DNA from 2 places in the Pseudarthrobacter sp. P1 genome. Region 1 is predicted to be linked to the other one. Evidence: riboswitches for the same ligand, from Rfam matches in the RefSeq annotation. Region 1 holds a riboswitch; the other holds the start of a gene.
The links. A riboswitch is a leader RNA that binds a small molecule or an ion and turns the genes downstream of it on or off. The one in region 1 is predicted to bind cyclic di-AMP.
Positions count from the first base shown of each region.

Region 2: it holds a riboswitch for cyclic di-AMP, as region 1 does, so the genes downstream of both, ACQCSX_RS16385 (transglycosylase) here and ACQCSX_RS17525 (C40 family peptidase) in region 1, are expected to answer to the same signal.

Region 1 is NZ_CP189584.1:3,720,904-3,726,721, forward strand. It holds gene serC (phosphoserine transaminase) at 1-455, opposite strand, end outside; gene ACQCSX_RS17515 (metal-dependent transcriptional regulator) at 653-1,348, shown strand; cyclic di-AMP (ydaO/yuaA leader) riboswitch at 1,486-1,717, shown strand; gene ACQCSX_RS17520 (M23 family metallopeptidase) at 1,723-2,568, shown strand; cyclic di-AMP (ydaO/yuaA leader) riboswitch at 2,715-2,895, shown strand; gene ACQCSX_RS17525 (C40 family peptidase) at 2,948-3,664, shown strand; gene ACQCSX_RS17530 (NlpC/P60 family protein) at 3,766-4,539, shown strand; gene mobA (molybdenum cofactor guanylyltransferase) at 4,703-5,371, shown strand; gene ACQCSX_RS17540 (DUF6457 domain-containing protein) at 5,392-5,670, shown strand; gene ACQCSX_RS17545 (molybdopterin molybdotransferase MoeA) at 5,670-5,818, shown strand, end outside.
Region 2 is NZ_CP189584.1:3,458,928-3,464,745, forward strand. It holds gene panB (3-methyl-2-oxobutanoate hydroxymethyltransferase) at 1-124, opposite strand, end outside; gene ACQCSX_RS16365 (LysE family translocator) at 180-719, opposite strand; gene ACQCSX_RS16370 (Lrp/AsnC family transcriptional regulator) at 932-1,384, shown strand; gene tadA (tRNA adenosine(34) deaminase TadA) at 1,418-1,921, opposite strand; gene upp (uracil phosphoribosyltransferase) at 1,944-2,579, shown strand; gene ACQCSX_RS16385 (transglycosylase) at 2,670-3,356, opposite strand; cyclic di-AMP (ydaO/yuaA leader) riboswitch at 3,362-3,517, opposite strand; gene ACQCSX_RS16390 (MarR family winged helix-turn-helix transcriptional regulator) at 3,853-4,227, shown strand; gene ACQCSX_RS16395 (MFS transporter) at 4,224-5,501, shown strand; gene ACQCSX_RS16400 (HAMP domain-containing sensor histidine kinase) at 5,524-5,818, opposite strand, start outside.

The sequences.
Region 1 (5,818 bases):
GTCTCGTTCTGCGGCCAGGCGTAGACGTCCACGCCGGCCTCGGCCACCGACACCGGGCGGGTGCCGGGCTCGGAGGTGATGATGGAGGAGGCCTCAATGAACGGGGCCTTGTTGGTGGCGGAGGCAAACTTGGAGCCAAACTCGCCGAAGCTCAGGTGCTGGGCCTTCTTCTCCACCAGGCCAAAGCTGGCGATGTCCCAGAATGCGGTGGAACCGCCCACGCCCAAGATGACTTCGTAGCCTTCGGGGGCCTTGAAGAACTGGCTCAGGCCGCTGCGGACCTCGCCCACGAGGTTCTTCACGGGCGCCTGGCGGTGGGAGGTGCCCAGGAGGTTGCGGCCGGCGGCGGCAAGTGCCTCCACCTGCTCTGCGCGGACCTTGGACGGGCCGGCACCGAACCGTCCGTCCGCGGGCAGCAAATCTGCGGGAATGGTCAGGGCAGTGGATTCGCTCACAAGTGGCTCCAAAGAAATTGGCGGTGGGTGGCGGCCCGGAGGCTATGGACAATTCTGCCGCAGACGTGCGCTGAGAACTAACCGGCGTAATACGAACGTAGGATGGGTGGGGGCGTGCGCCAGCAGCGCCAACGGTGAACCGCGGCATCTGTGACCAAGGCCACCCACTGAACTTCAAACGCCAGGAGGGTGTTGACATGACGGACCTGATCGACACAACGGAAATGTACCTTCGGACCATTTTGGAGCTCGAAGAAGAGAACATTGTTGCGCTGCGGGCGCGCATTGCCGAGCGTCTGCACCACTCGGGGCCCACCGTCTCCCAGACCGTCGGGCGGATGGAGCGCGATGGCCTGGTGGTGGTTTCCGGCGACAGGCACCTGGAGCTGACCGCGCTGGGCCGCGACAAGGCCACCAAGGTGATGCGCAAGCACCGCCTGGCCGAACGGCTGCTCTCCGATGTCATCGGCCTGGATTGGGCCTACGTCCATGACGAGGCCTGCCGGTGGGAGCACGTGATGAGCGAGCGCGTGGAACAGCGGCTCTTTGACCTGCTCGGCCACCCCGCGGAATCCCCGTACGGCAACCCGATCCCCGGCCTGGAAGAGCTGGGCGGGCCGGCCCCGGCGTCCTTCACCGACGGCGTCGTGAACCTGATCGATGTCATGGAAAACTACACCGCTGGCAGCAGTGTCCGCATCGCCCGCTTGTCCGAGCGTATCCAGGTGGAACCGGAGCTGCTGACCCAGCTGGACGAGGGTGGCATGCGCCCCGGGGCGAAGATTTCCCTGGAGCAGGTGGGCGAGTACATTTCCGTCCGCGTGCCGGGCATCGAAGGTGCCTTGGAGCTCCCGCCGGAAGTTGCCGGCCACGTCTTTGTGACGGTCGGCTAACGCACACTGGATATCGGACAACCCACCAGTTCTCCACAGCTTAGGTAACAAGCAGGTCACGGTCTGATCCGATTCACGTATAGTGGTTACCAGACGCTGATACCAAAGCGTTACATTCTCCGGCGCCGAGCCTTGCCTGCGGAGAGTGGCTTACATCCTTGACAGGCAGGGCGGAGGAACCACTTTTCCGGCTGCGGTATTGACCGTGGCCTTGGGGTGAAGTCCGTTCACGGCGGCCGCACGATCTGCACAGATGCATCCCTTCCTTCAGGTGCCTGTGCCCTGTGCGGGCGTTGCGCCGGGCCGAGTTGACGCAAGTCTCTGACTCGAATCCGACAGCTAACTCCGCAGGTGTACAAGAGAGGCTTAGAAACTTGTCCATCGAGAAACAGCACGGCCGACGCCGCGCCGGCGGCAACCTGCCCGCCACGCCCTCCGCCGTCGACCTTGTTATGGCGGCACCCGCGGCGGCCAGCACGCTTAGCCGCCGCGATGCAATCCGCGCCGAACAGCGCACCCGCCACCGCGGCCTCGGCGGCACCGCCCGCCAGCTCTCGGACCTGGCCGTCGCCACCGGCGCCGGCCAGAAGGTCGGCATTGCGCTGGCCGTGACGGGACTGGCCCTGGCCGTCACGGTCCCCGGCACAACCCCGGCCTTGGCCACCGAAGGCACCGGCTCTGTGGCCGCAGAAGCGGCCATGGTGACAGCAGACTCCGCCGCATCCGTCTCCTTCTCCCGCCCGTCCGTGGGCAGCTCGCTGGACGCCGACGGCAAGTTGCACCAGACCCTGACTGCCACCGCCGCCAAGGTCACGCCCGCGGCCGCCAAGGGAACCCTTGGCGCTCCGCTGGACTCGCTGACCCCCACGTCGGGCTTCGGTGCCCGCGTGAACCCGCTCACCGGCCAGCTGGGCGAAGAGCACACCGGCCAGGACTTCGCCATCGCCTGTGGCACGCCCGTCCACGCTGCCGCCGGCGGCACCGTGACCTTTGCCGGCTGGCACCCCTATGGCGGCGGAAACCGCGTGGTGATTGACCATGGCAACGGGCTCTCCAGCACGTACAACCACCTCTCCTCCATTGAGGTCAAGGTGGGCCAGAAGCTCACCCGCGGCCAGGAACTGGCCCTCAGCGGCACCACGGGAGCCTCCACCGGCTGCCACCTGCACTTCGAAGTGATGATCGATGGCAAGACCGTCGACCCGCTCGGTTGGCTCTAAAAAGCTAGAGGCGGAAGATCACGATTTCCACAATGTTCCGTGATCTTAACGTGACATTGATTTGAAACTCCTGTACCGTCGTAAGTGCGCCTCCTTCCAATAAAAGGGGGCGCCCGCACGTGGATTGCCTAGCTCTGCCACCACCTGCGGTCCGTTCGCAACATTCGTCTGGCAGAGGCGGGGGAACCAATTTCGGGCTTCTTTCCAAAGAAGCCCTTGGGGTGAAGCCGCGAAGCATTCCACGGGTCAACCGATGGGAATGTGGAGCGGCCGGGTGACTCCCATCCGAATCCGACAGCTTACCTCGCAGGCATTGGGAGAGGCTCTAGTCGTGTCTTCAAACACCGTCCTTGGGCGCCACCGTGCGCCCTCTGCAAGCGTGAACCCGCTTGCGGCTATTTCTAAAGCAGTCTCGTCCAATGCCGGGACCTTTGGCCGCCAGGCCGCTGTCGTTGCAGCCGCCTCCGGCCTCATCGTCAGCATTGGCCTCCCTGCCCAGGCCGCCGAATCCGGCCCCGTGAGCACCGAAACTTCCTCAGCCGTCCAGGTTGCCGAGACCCCCGTAACGGTCCCCGCCACCGCGGCTGTTTCTTTTGCCCGCACCGAGGTCTCCTCGGAGCTGGTGGCAGCCCCCGTGGTTGCCCAGGTGGCAGCCAAGGCCGACACCGTAGAGGCCGCCGCTCCGGCTGCCGCACCCGCCACTGCGCCCGCTGCCGCCACCGTGCCTGCTGCGGCCGCTGCGGCTCCGGCCGCCATGGTCGGCGCGGGACAGGCCGGCGTTGCCGCTGCCGCCTACGCCGGCATCGGTTCCCCCTACGTTTGGGGCGGCACCAGCCCGGGCGGCTGGGACTGCTCCGGATTTGTCCAGTGGGCCTACGCCCAGGCCGGCATCTCCATCCCGCGCGTCAACCAGTGGAGCGTCATGGTTCCCACCGCCAACCCGCAGCCGGGTGACCTGGTGGTCCAGAACGGCGGCGTCCACGTCGGCATCTACGTCGGCAACGGCATGGTCATCAGCGCGCTGAACCCGAGCCAGGGCACCTTGCTCCTGCCGGCGTCGGCCACTGGAACCAGCGTTTTCTACACCCTCCCGTAACTTGCACAGGCGGGCCGGCGGGCCGCCCAATCTTCCGCCGAGCCCGAAACACCAGAAAGCTGAACCCCCTCCAGCTTGAGGACATCGAAAGAGAGCATTACATGACGACTCGTGCACCGATTGCACGGCACCGCGCCGAGGTCACCAAGACCAGCTCGATCTCAGTCATTGCCAAGGCTGTTAGCAACAACGCAGGTGGCGTAGGCCGCCAGGCAGCTGTCATCGCTGCCGCTTCCGGACTGGTCCTGACCTCCGGAATCGCCGCCAACGCGGCCGAACCCACCGTGGAGCGCACTGCTGACGCAACCTCCACCCTGAACGTCAACACCGAGGCTGCCGAGGCCGTCACCGCGGCCTCCACCGTGAAGATCTCCTTCGCCAGCCCGGCCGTGAGCTCCACCCCGGCCCCCGAGGTTGTCAAGCCCGTCGTCGAGGTCAAGAGCAACGACGTCGCCACCGTACAGGGCCCCGGCGCCGCGCTGGCCGCTGCTCCGGCCGCCTCCAACGGCACCCCGGGCACCGGCACGGCTCCCATTGTTGCCAGCGGTGTTGGCGCCACGATCGCCGCTGCTGCGTACTCCCAGCTGGGTGTCATGCAGGACTGCACCGCGCTGGCCAGCAACTCCCTTGCTGCCGCAGGCATCTTCTACCACGGCTGGCCGGCCGGCTACCTGTCCCTGGGCCGCACCGTCTCCGCCGCCGAGGCACAGCCGGGCGACCTGATCTACTACGGCAACGCCGGCGCCGGTGTCCCGCACATCGCCGTATACGTTGGCAACGGCCAGGCCGTGCACGGCGGCTTCAACGGTGGCACCACCGCCGTGGCAAGCGCCTACCTGGGTTCCGGCCCGGTCTTCATCGCCATCGGCCACTAGGTCCGATCGCACCGCACCAGCCCCCACTGTCCAGGTGGGGGCTGCGCGCGTTTAACGCCCCTTCCACTCCGCCGAACAAGCGCTTGCGGCTAGTGTGGGGGCCCAACACTATCCGCAAGTGCTTGTTCGCGTGGTTGGAAGGGGAATGATGGCGGGGTTGGCGGTGGCGCAGAGCGCAATTGTGCTGGCCGGGGGGCGGTCCTCCCGGTTGGGCGGGGTGTCCAAGGCGGCACTGGAGTACGACGGCGAGGCGCTGTTGGCCCGCACGGTGGCCGCCGTGCGGTCGGTGCTGGAGAGGCCGGGCTGCCGCGTGCCCATGGCCGTCGTCGGCCCCGAGGCAGAGGCCGCGGCGCTGCTGGAAACCGTCCCGGGCGCCCTGCTGGTGCGCGAGGATCCGCCGTTCGCCGGACCGGCGGCCGCCATCGCGGCGGGCCTGGCTGCGCTGCCGCCGCAGGACCGGGAACCCGGTGCACGCGTGGTGGTGCTGGCGTGCGACATGCCCGGCATCGCCGGTGCGCTGGAGGCACTGTCCGGCTGGCTCGCGGACCATCCGGAGGCGGCGGGGGCCATCGCGGTGGACGCCGGGCGCGACCAGCCGCTGGCCGCCGTCTATCCGGCCGCCGGGCTCGGCGCGGCGCTGGCGGATCTGCGGGCAACGCGGGGTCTCGAAAACGCCCCGGTGCACCCCTTGGTTGCTAGTCTTGAAGCGGCCGGGCTGCCGCTGGCACGGGTTATCGTTCCGGCAGCCAGCACGGCCGACGTCGATACCTGGGCCGATGCCGCACAACTGGGCGTTGGCCCGCACCGGGCCACCGAGCCCGGCACCATCTGAGCCGCACCGGGAGGATCCACATGAAAAGCCAGGACGAGGTCCTTAGCGATTGGCTGCACACATTGGTGCAGGCGTTTGAAATCTCCGACATCGAGATCGATGCCGACGCCATCCTGTCGCTGGCCGCCGTGGCTGCGCACCGCGTGGTCCGCCCGGCCGCCCCGCTGACCACCTTCGTGGCGGGGCTGGCGGCGGGCCTCGCCGCCGGCCACGGAGAGTCCACCGCGGACCTGGCCATCCGTTCGGCCATCGACATGGCGCGGGCGCTGGCCGAGGCGGAATCCGGAGAACCGGCGTAGTGGGGGAGGTCCCCGGCATCGAGGGTGCGGGGGAGGCGGTGCGGCTGCCGCGCAGTTGGGACGAGGCGCGGGCCCGCGCCTTCGACTGCACGGCGCCGCTGCCTGCCCACGCCGTGCCGCTGGCCCAGGGGCTGGGCCGGATCCTGGC
Region 2 (5,818 bases), 260 kb from region 1:
CGGTGAGCATGGCCCACTTCTCGCCGCGTTCCTTCATCTGCCGCAGGTGGGGAATCCGGACCCGTGTGCGGGCCCGTGCGGTCTCAACTGTTGCGCCACCGTAGGGGGCGGGCTGTTCGGTCATGGTTCACTCCTGGGTTCTTGCCAATGGTCTGTCGATGTATCCGGGCGGCGACCGGTCACCGGTGCATGAGCTGTTCCACCAGCAGGACCACGCCGATCGCCACCATCGCGATGCCGGAGATCCGGGTTACGGTCCGGGCGGCCGTGGGCCGGGTGCGCAGCACCACGCGGGCCCCGGCACCCACCCCGGTGTAGACGACGGCGCAGCTGGCCACGTGGACCAGCCCGAGGGCCACGATCTGCCCGGCGGCCGGCCACCCGGCGTGGGGGTTGGTGAACTGCGGCAGCAGCGCCAGGAACAGCAGGAAGACCTTCGGGTTCAGCCCGCTGATCCCCGCGCCCTTCAGCGCCTGGCGCAGCCACGAGCCGGAGGGTTGGTCCGCCCCGGCGTGCGGGACCGCGGGGTTCCTCAGCATGCCGATCCCCAGCCAGACCAGATACGCCGCACCGGCGACGGCCAGTACGGTCAGCACCACCGGTTGGTTGGCCACCAGCACGCCCACCCCGGCGGCGACGACGGCGGTGGCCGCCAGGTGCCCGGACAGCAGCCCGGCCACCGCCGGGACCACCGACCTGTGCCGGAGCCCGGCCGAGATCGCGTAGGCCTAGTCGGCTCCCGGGGCCAGCACGAACAGGAACGATACGGCCCAGAACGCCGCGATGGTGCCCAATGCCATCGCTTCTCCTTGACTTGTGGCGGACCCCCGGAGTCACCGAATGTCCCGCCAGAAAAAGCCTAGTGAAGCCGGCCCGGAATGTGCTTCCAACTTCTTCCGCCCAAGGCGCTGGATGGGGAAGAATCTTCCGCATAGATAAAATAGACCGGAAAATTCTTGCGGAGCTCCAAGGCGACGGCCGGCTGTCGCTGACGGACCTCGCCGAGCGTGTCGGACTGAGCCTCTCGCCGTGCCACCGCCGGCTGCGCGCGTTGGAGCAGTCCGCTGCGATCAGCGGATACCGCGCGCAGCTGGACGCCACTGCACTGGGCCTTGGCTTCGACGCCCTGGTCTTTGTCACCATGCGCGACGCGGCCCGCGGCACCGTTGATGCGTTTGAACAGGCGGTGGCGGCCATCCCCAACGTCCTGCGGGCCCAACGGCTTTTCGGCGACCCCGACTACCTGCTGCAGGTCATCGCCCGCGACCTGCCTGCCTTCCAGCAGCTCTATGACGACCGCATCTCCACCCTGCCCGGCGTCCAGCGCCTGAGCTCGACGCTCGTCATGAAGAGCGTCGTGGAGAACCGGCCGCTTCCCCTCTGATCGGTGGCCGGCCTTGGCGCTGGCGGATTCCGGTCAGTCGGCGCGGTGGCTGGCGAAGAAGTCCTTCAGCAGGGCGGCGCACTCGTCCTGGCGGACGCCGGGGAAGACCTCCACCCAGTGGTTGAGCCGGCGCTCGCGCAGCACATCGAACACGCTGCCGGCGGCCCCGGCCTTCTCGTCCCAGGCGCCAAAGACCACCCGCGGCACCCGGGCCAGCACGATGGCCCCGGCACACATGGTGCACGGTTCCAGGGTGACCACCAGTGTGCAGCCGGCCAGCCGCCACTCGCCCAGGGCGGCCGCCGCCTGGCGGATGGCCACCACCTCGGCGTGTGCCGTGGGGTCCCCGTGCGCCTCGCGTTCGTTGCGCCCGGTGCCAAGCACCGCGCCGTCGGGCCCAATCACGAGGGCGCCAATGGGAACGTCCGCCGTCGCCAGCGCCCCGCGGGCCTGAGCCAGCGCCAGGTCCATCCACTCAAGGTGGCTGCTGGGTGTGGGGATGGACTCGTGTTGGCGGGTTTCCGGGATAGTCGGCACGGCTCAATGGTAGCTTTTATCTATGCGCGTCATCGTTGCGGACCACCCGCTTGTAGCCCACAAACTCACGGTTCTTAGGGACAAGAACACCCCGTCGCCGGTCTTCCGGCAGCTGACGGAGGAGCTCGTCACCCTGCTGGCCTACGAGGCCACCCGCGAGGTGCGCGTTGAACCCGTGAACATTGAAACCCCCGTCACCTCCACCGTGGGCACCGGTCTGGTGAAGCCCACCCCGTTGGTGGTCCCCATCCTGCGCGCCGGGTTGGGCATGCTCGAAGGCATGGTCCGCCTGCTCCCGACGGCGGAGGTCGGCTTCCTGGGCATGGCCCGCAACGAGGAGACACTCGAAGCGATCACCTACGCCGAGCGCCTCCCGGACAACCTGACCGGCCGCCAGGTCTACGTGCTGGACCCCATGCTGGCCACCGGCGGAACGCTGCGCGAGGCCATCAAGTTCCTCTTTGCCCGGGGAGCTGCGGACATTACCTGCATCTGCCTGCTGGCCGCCCCGGAGGGTCTTGAGATCCTGCGCCAGGAGCTCGAGGGCAAGAACGTCACCATCGTGCTGGCCTCGATCGACGAGAAGCTGGACGAGAACTCCTACATCGTTCCCGGCCTGGGCGACGCCGGCGACCGCCTCTATGGCGTGGTGGACTAAAGAATCTGTTGCTGGACGAGGAAGGGCCGGACGCTGCAGCGTCCGGCCCTTCCTCGTCCAGCGGTCCGCGGGTTGGTCCAGCGGGGTGGCCTAGTACCAGCCGATGGAGGTTTCGTGCCCCCAGGCGCCGCACGGGTTGCCATAACGGTTCTTGATATAGCCCATGCCCCAGGTGATCTGGGTCTGGTAGTTGGTGCGCCAGTCGGTGCCCACGGAGTCCATCTTGGAGGCCGGCAGCGACTGGGCGATGCCGTAGGCCAGGCTGGAGGAGTTCTCGGCAGTGGTGGTCCAGTCGGACTCACGGTTCCACAGCGGAATCAGGCACTTCATCTGGTCCTGGCCCCAGCCAAAGTCGGCAAGCTTGGAGGCCGCGAAGGCCTGGGCGCCGGCGGGGTCGTTGACCGCCCCGCCGTTGGCTCCCACGGGGACCACCGAGCTGGCATTGCCCTTGATGTCCGGGACGTTGGTGGTGTTTGCACTGCTGGACGCCACGGCGGGGCGGGTAAAGGACACCGCAACGCTGCTGTCCGCTGCCACCGGGGCGTCGACCAGGGCCTCATCGGCGGACAGCGGAGTGTTCAGGCCCGCGGCCGTGGCCTGCTCCCCGGGCGCCTCGGCCAGACCTGCACCCACCAGGAGGGCGCCCGCGACGGCGACAGCGGCCATGCGCTGTCCGGCGGCGGTGGGCTTGGGTGCTGCGTTCCACAGCTGCAGTGCCAGCGACTCTTTGTGCGCCGGCTGGGCACGGCGGCGGCCGTGCTGTGGGTTCTTGGACATGCGGATTAGCCTCTCTCAACGCCTGCGAGGTGAGCTGTCGGGTTCGGATGGAGAGCATCCGGCCGCGCGCAAGGCGCGGCTTAACCCCAAGGGCTTCCAGTGGTGGAGGCCCGCAAATCGTGGGTCCCCCGTCTCTGCCAAAGATTGAACGGGCCTCGGGCGGCGGCAGAGCTCGGCGAACCGTCCGGGGATGCCAGGCAGCCTGTTGGCTGCAGTCGGCACACTACCCACTGTACAGACCGACTGGCTCATAGTCACGCTTTGGTAACGGCAAGACACCCCTGTGACCAGCCGAACATTTACTTAGCATTGCTAAGGATCTAGGATGGGAACTACACAAAACACGAGTGATACGCAACGCAGCTACAGGTAGATGACTTTCATGGCACACACACCAGCATCAAAAATTGCAGAAACCACGGCGCGAAATTCCGCCAAGAGCACAACCAAAAACCCCGCTCCCGGGCCGCTCCCGGTGGAGCTTCGGATTGCCATCATGCGCACCTCGCGCCGGCTCCGGGCAGAGGCCAGTTCCGAAACGCTTTCCCCCGGGCAGTATTCGGTGCTGGCCGCCGTGGCCCGCGGCCCCATGACCCTGCGGGCGCTGGCCGAGCGGGAAAACATCTCCGCCCCGTCCATGACCCGGATTGTGAATTCGCTTGAGGCCTCGGGCTTCGTGGAGCGCGTGGCGCATCCGACGGACGGCCGCCAGGTACTGGTGTGGATCGCCGACGCCGGGACGGCCGCACACAGCGCGGCCCGCACCAAACGCACCGAATGGCTGGCCAAACGGGTGGCCAAACTCAGCTCGGAAGACCGCGCCGTCCTGCGCCGCGCGGCCGCGATCCTTGCGGAGATGAGCGCAAAATGAGCACCATGTTCCGTGCCCTGAAGGTATACAACTACCGGCTCTGGGTGGGCGGGGCATTGGTTTCCAACATTGGCACCTGGATGCAGCGGGTGGCCCAGGACTGGCTGGTCCTGACCGTGCTGACCAACAACTCCGGCACCGCCGTCGGCATCACCACCGGGCTGCAGTTCCTGCCGATCATCTTCCTGGGACCCTATGCCGGCCTGCTGGCGGACCGGATGGACAAGCGCAAGCTGCTGCTGATGACCCAAACCACCATGGGCCTGTGCGCTCTGGTGCTGGGCCTGCTGGTGGTCACCGACACCGCAGTGCTCTGGCAGGTCTACGCCCTTGCGCTGGCCCTTGGCGTCGCCAGTGCCTTCGACGCACCGGCCCGGCAGGCCTTTGTGTCGGAGGTGGTGGAGACCCGCGACGTGCCCAACGCCGTCGCCCTCAACAGTGCCTCCTTCAACCTGGCCCGGCTGGCCGGCCCCGGCGTCGCCGGCCTGGTCATCGCCTGGCTGGGCACCGGCCCGGCCTTCCTGGTCAACGCGGCAAGCTTTGCCGCGGTGCTGGTCTCCCTGCTGCGGATGCGGCCCGAGGAACTGCACCCGGTGGCCAAGGCCCCGCGCGGCAAGGGCCAGATCCGCGAGGGGCTGGCCTACATCCGCCAGCGCCCGGACCTGATGATGATCATGGTGCTGGTGTTCCTGGTGGGCACCTTCGGCATGAACTTCCAGCTCACCAACGCCCTGATGGCCACCGAGGTGTTCCACAAGGGCGCGGGGGAGTACGGGATGCTTGGCTCCATCATGGCCGTGGGCACGCTCGCCGCGGCGCTGCTGGCCGCGCGGCGCAAGAACACCCGGATGCTCTACGTGCTGGGCGGCGTGCTGGCCTTTGGCGTCTTTGCCGCCATCGCCGCCTCGATGCCCAGCTACTGGCTGTACGCGCTGGCCCTGATCCCGTTGGGGCTGGCCGCGCTGACCTTCATGAACGCCGCCAACACCACCGTGCAGCTCTCCACCGATCCGGCCATGCGCGGGCGCGTGCTGGCCGTGTACATGGTGGTCCTGCAGGGCGGCACGCCCATCGGCGCCCCGCTGGTGGGCTGGATCGGCAGCGAGTTCGGTGCCCGGTGGTCGCTGGGGATCGGCGCAGCGGTGGCCCTCGCCGCCGGTGCCTGGGCCCTGGTGCTGATGAACCGGCGCAACGAGGTGCGGCTGCGCGACCAGGTCCGCGAGCAGGTGCGGCACTACGCACCGCTCTCGCTCCGGCGGGCGCTGCACCACTAACCGCACTGTCCGGGCGGGTGGTCTAGGATGCCGGCAGCTCCAGCGAGAACCGGGTGAACCCCGGCCGGCTGGACAGGCTGATCCGGGCGCCGTGGGCCTGCGCGATGGCCTGCACGATCGCCAGGCCCAGGCCCGTGCTGGGTACCGCCCCCGAGCGCGCGGAATCGGCCCGCGCAAAGCGGTCGAAGGCCTTGTCCTGGAACGCCTCCGGAACACCCGGGCCGTTGTCGGACACGGTGACCACCACCGATCCGCCGGGCGATTGCCGCATGCCGGCCACGACGGTGGTGCCGGGCGGCGTGTGTTTGTGCGCGTTG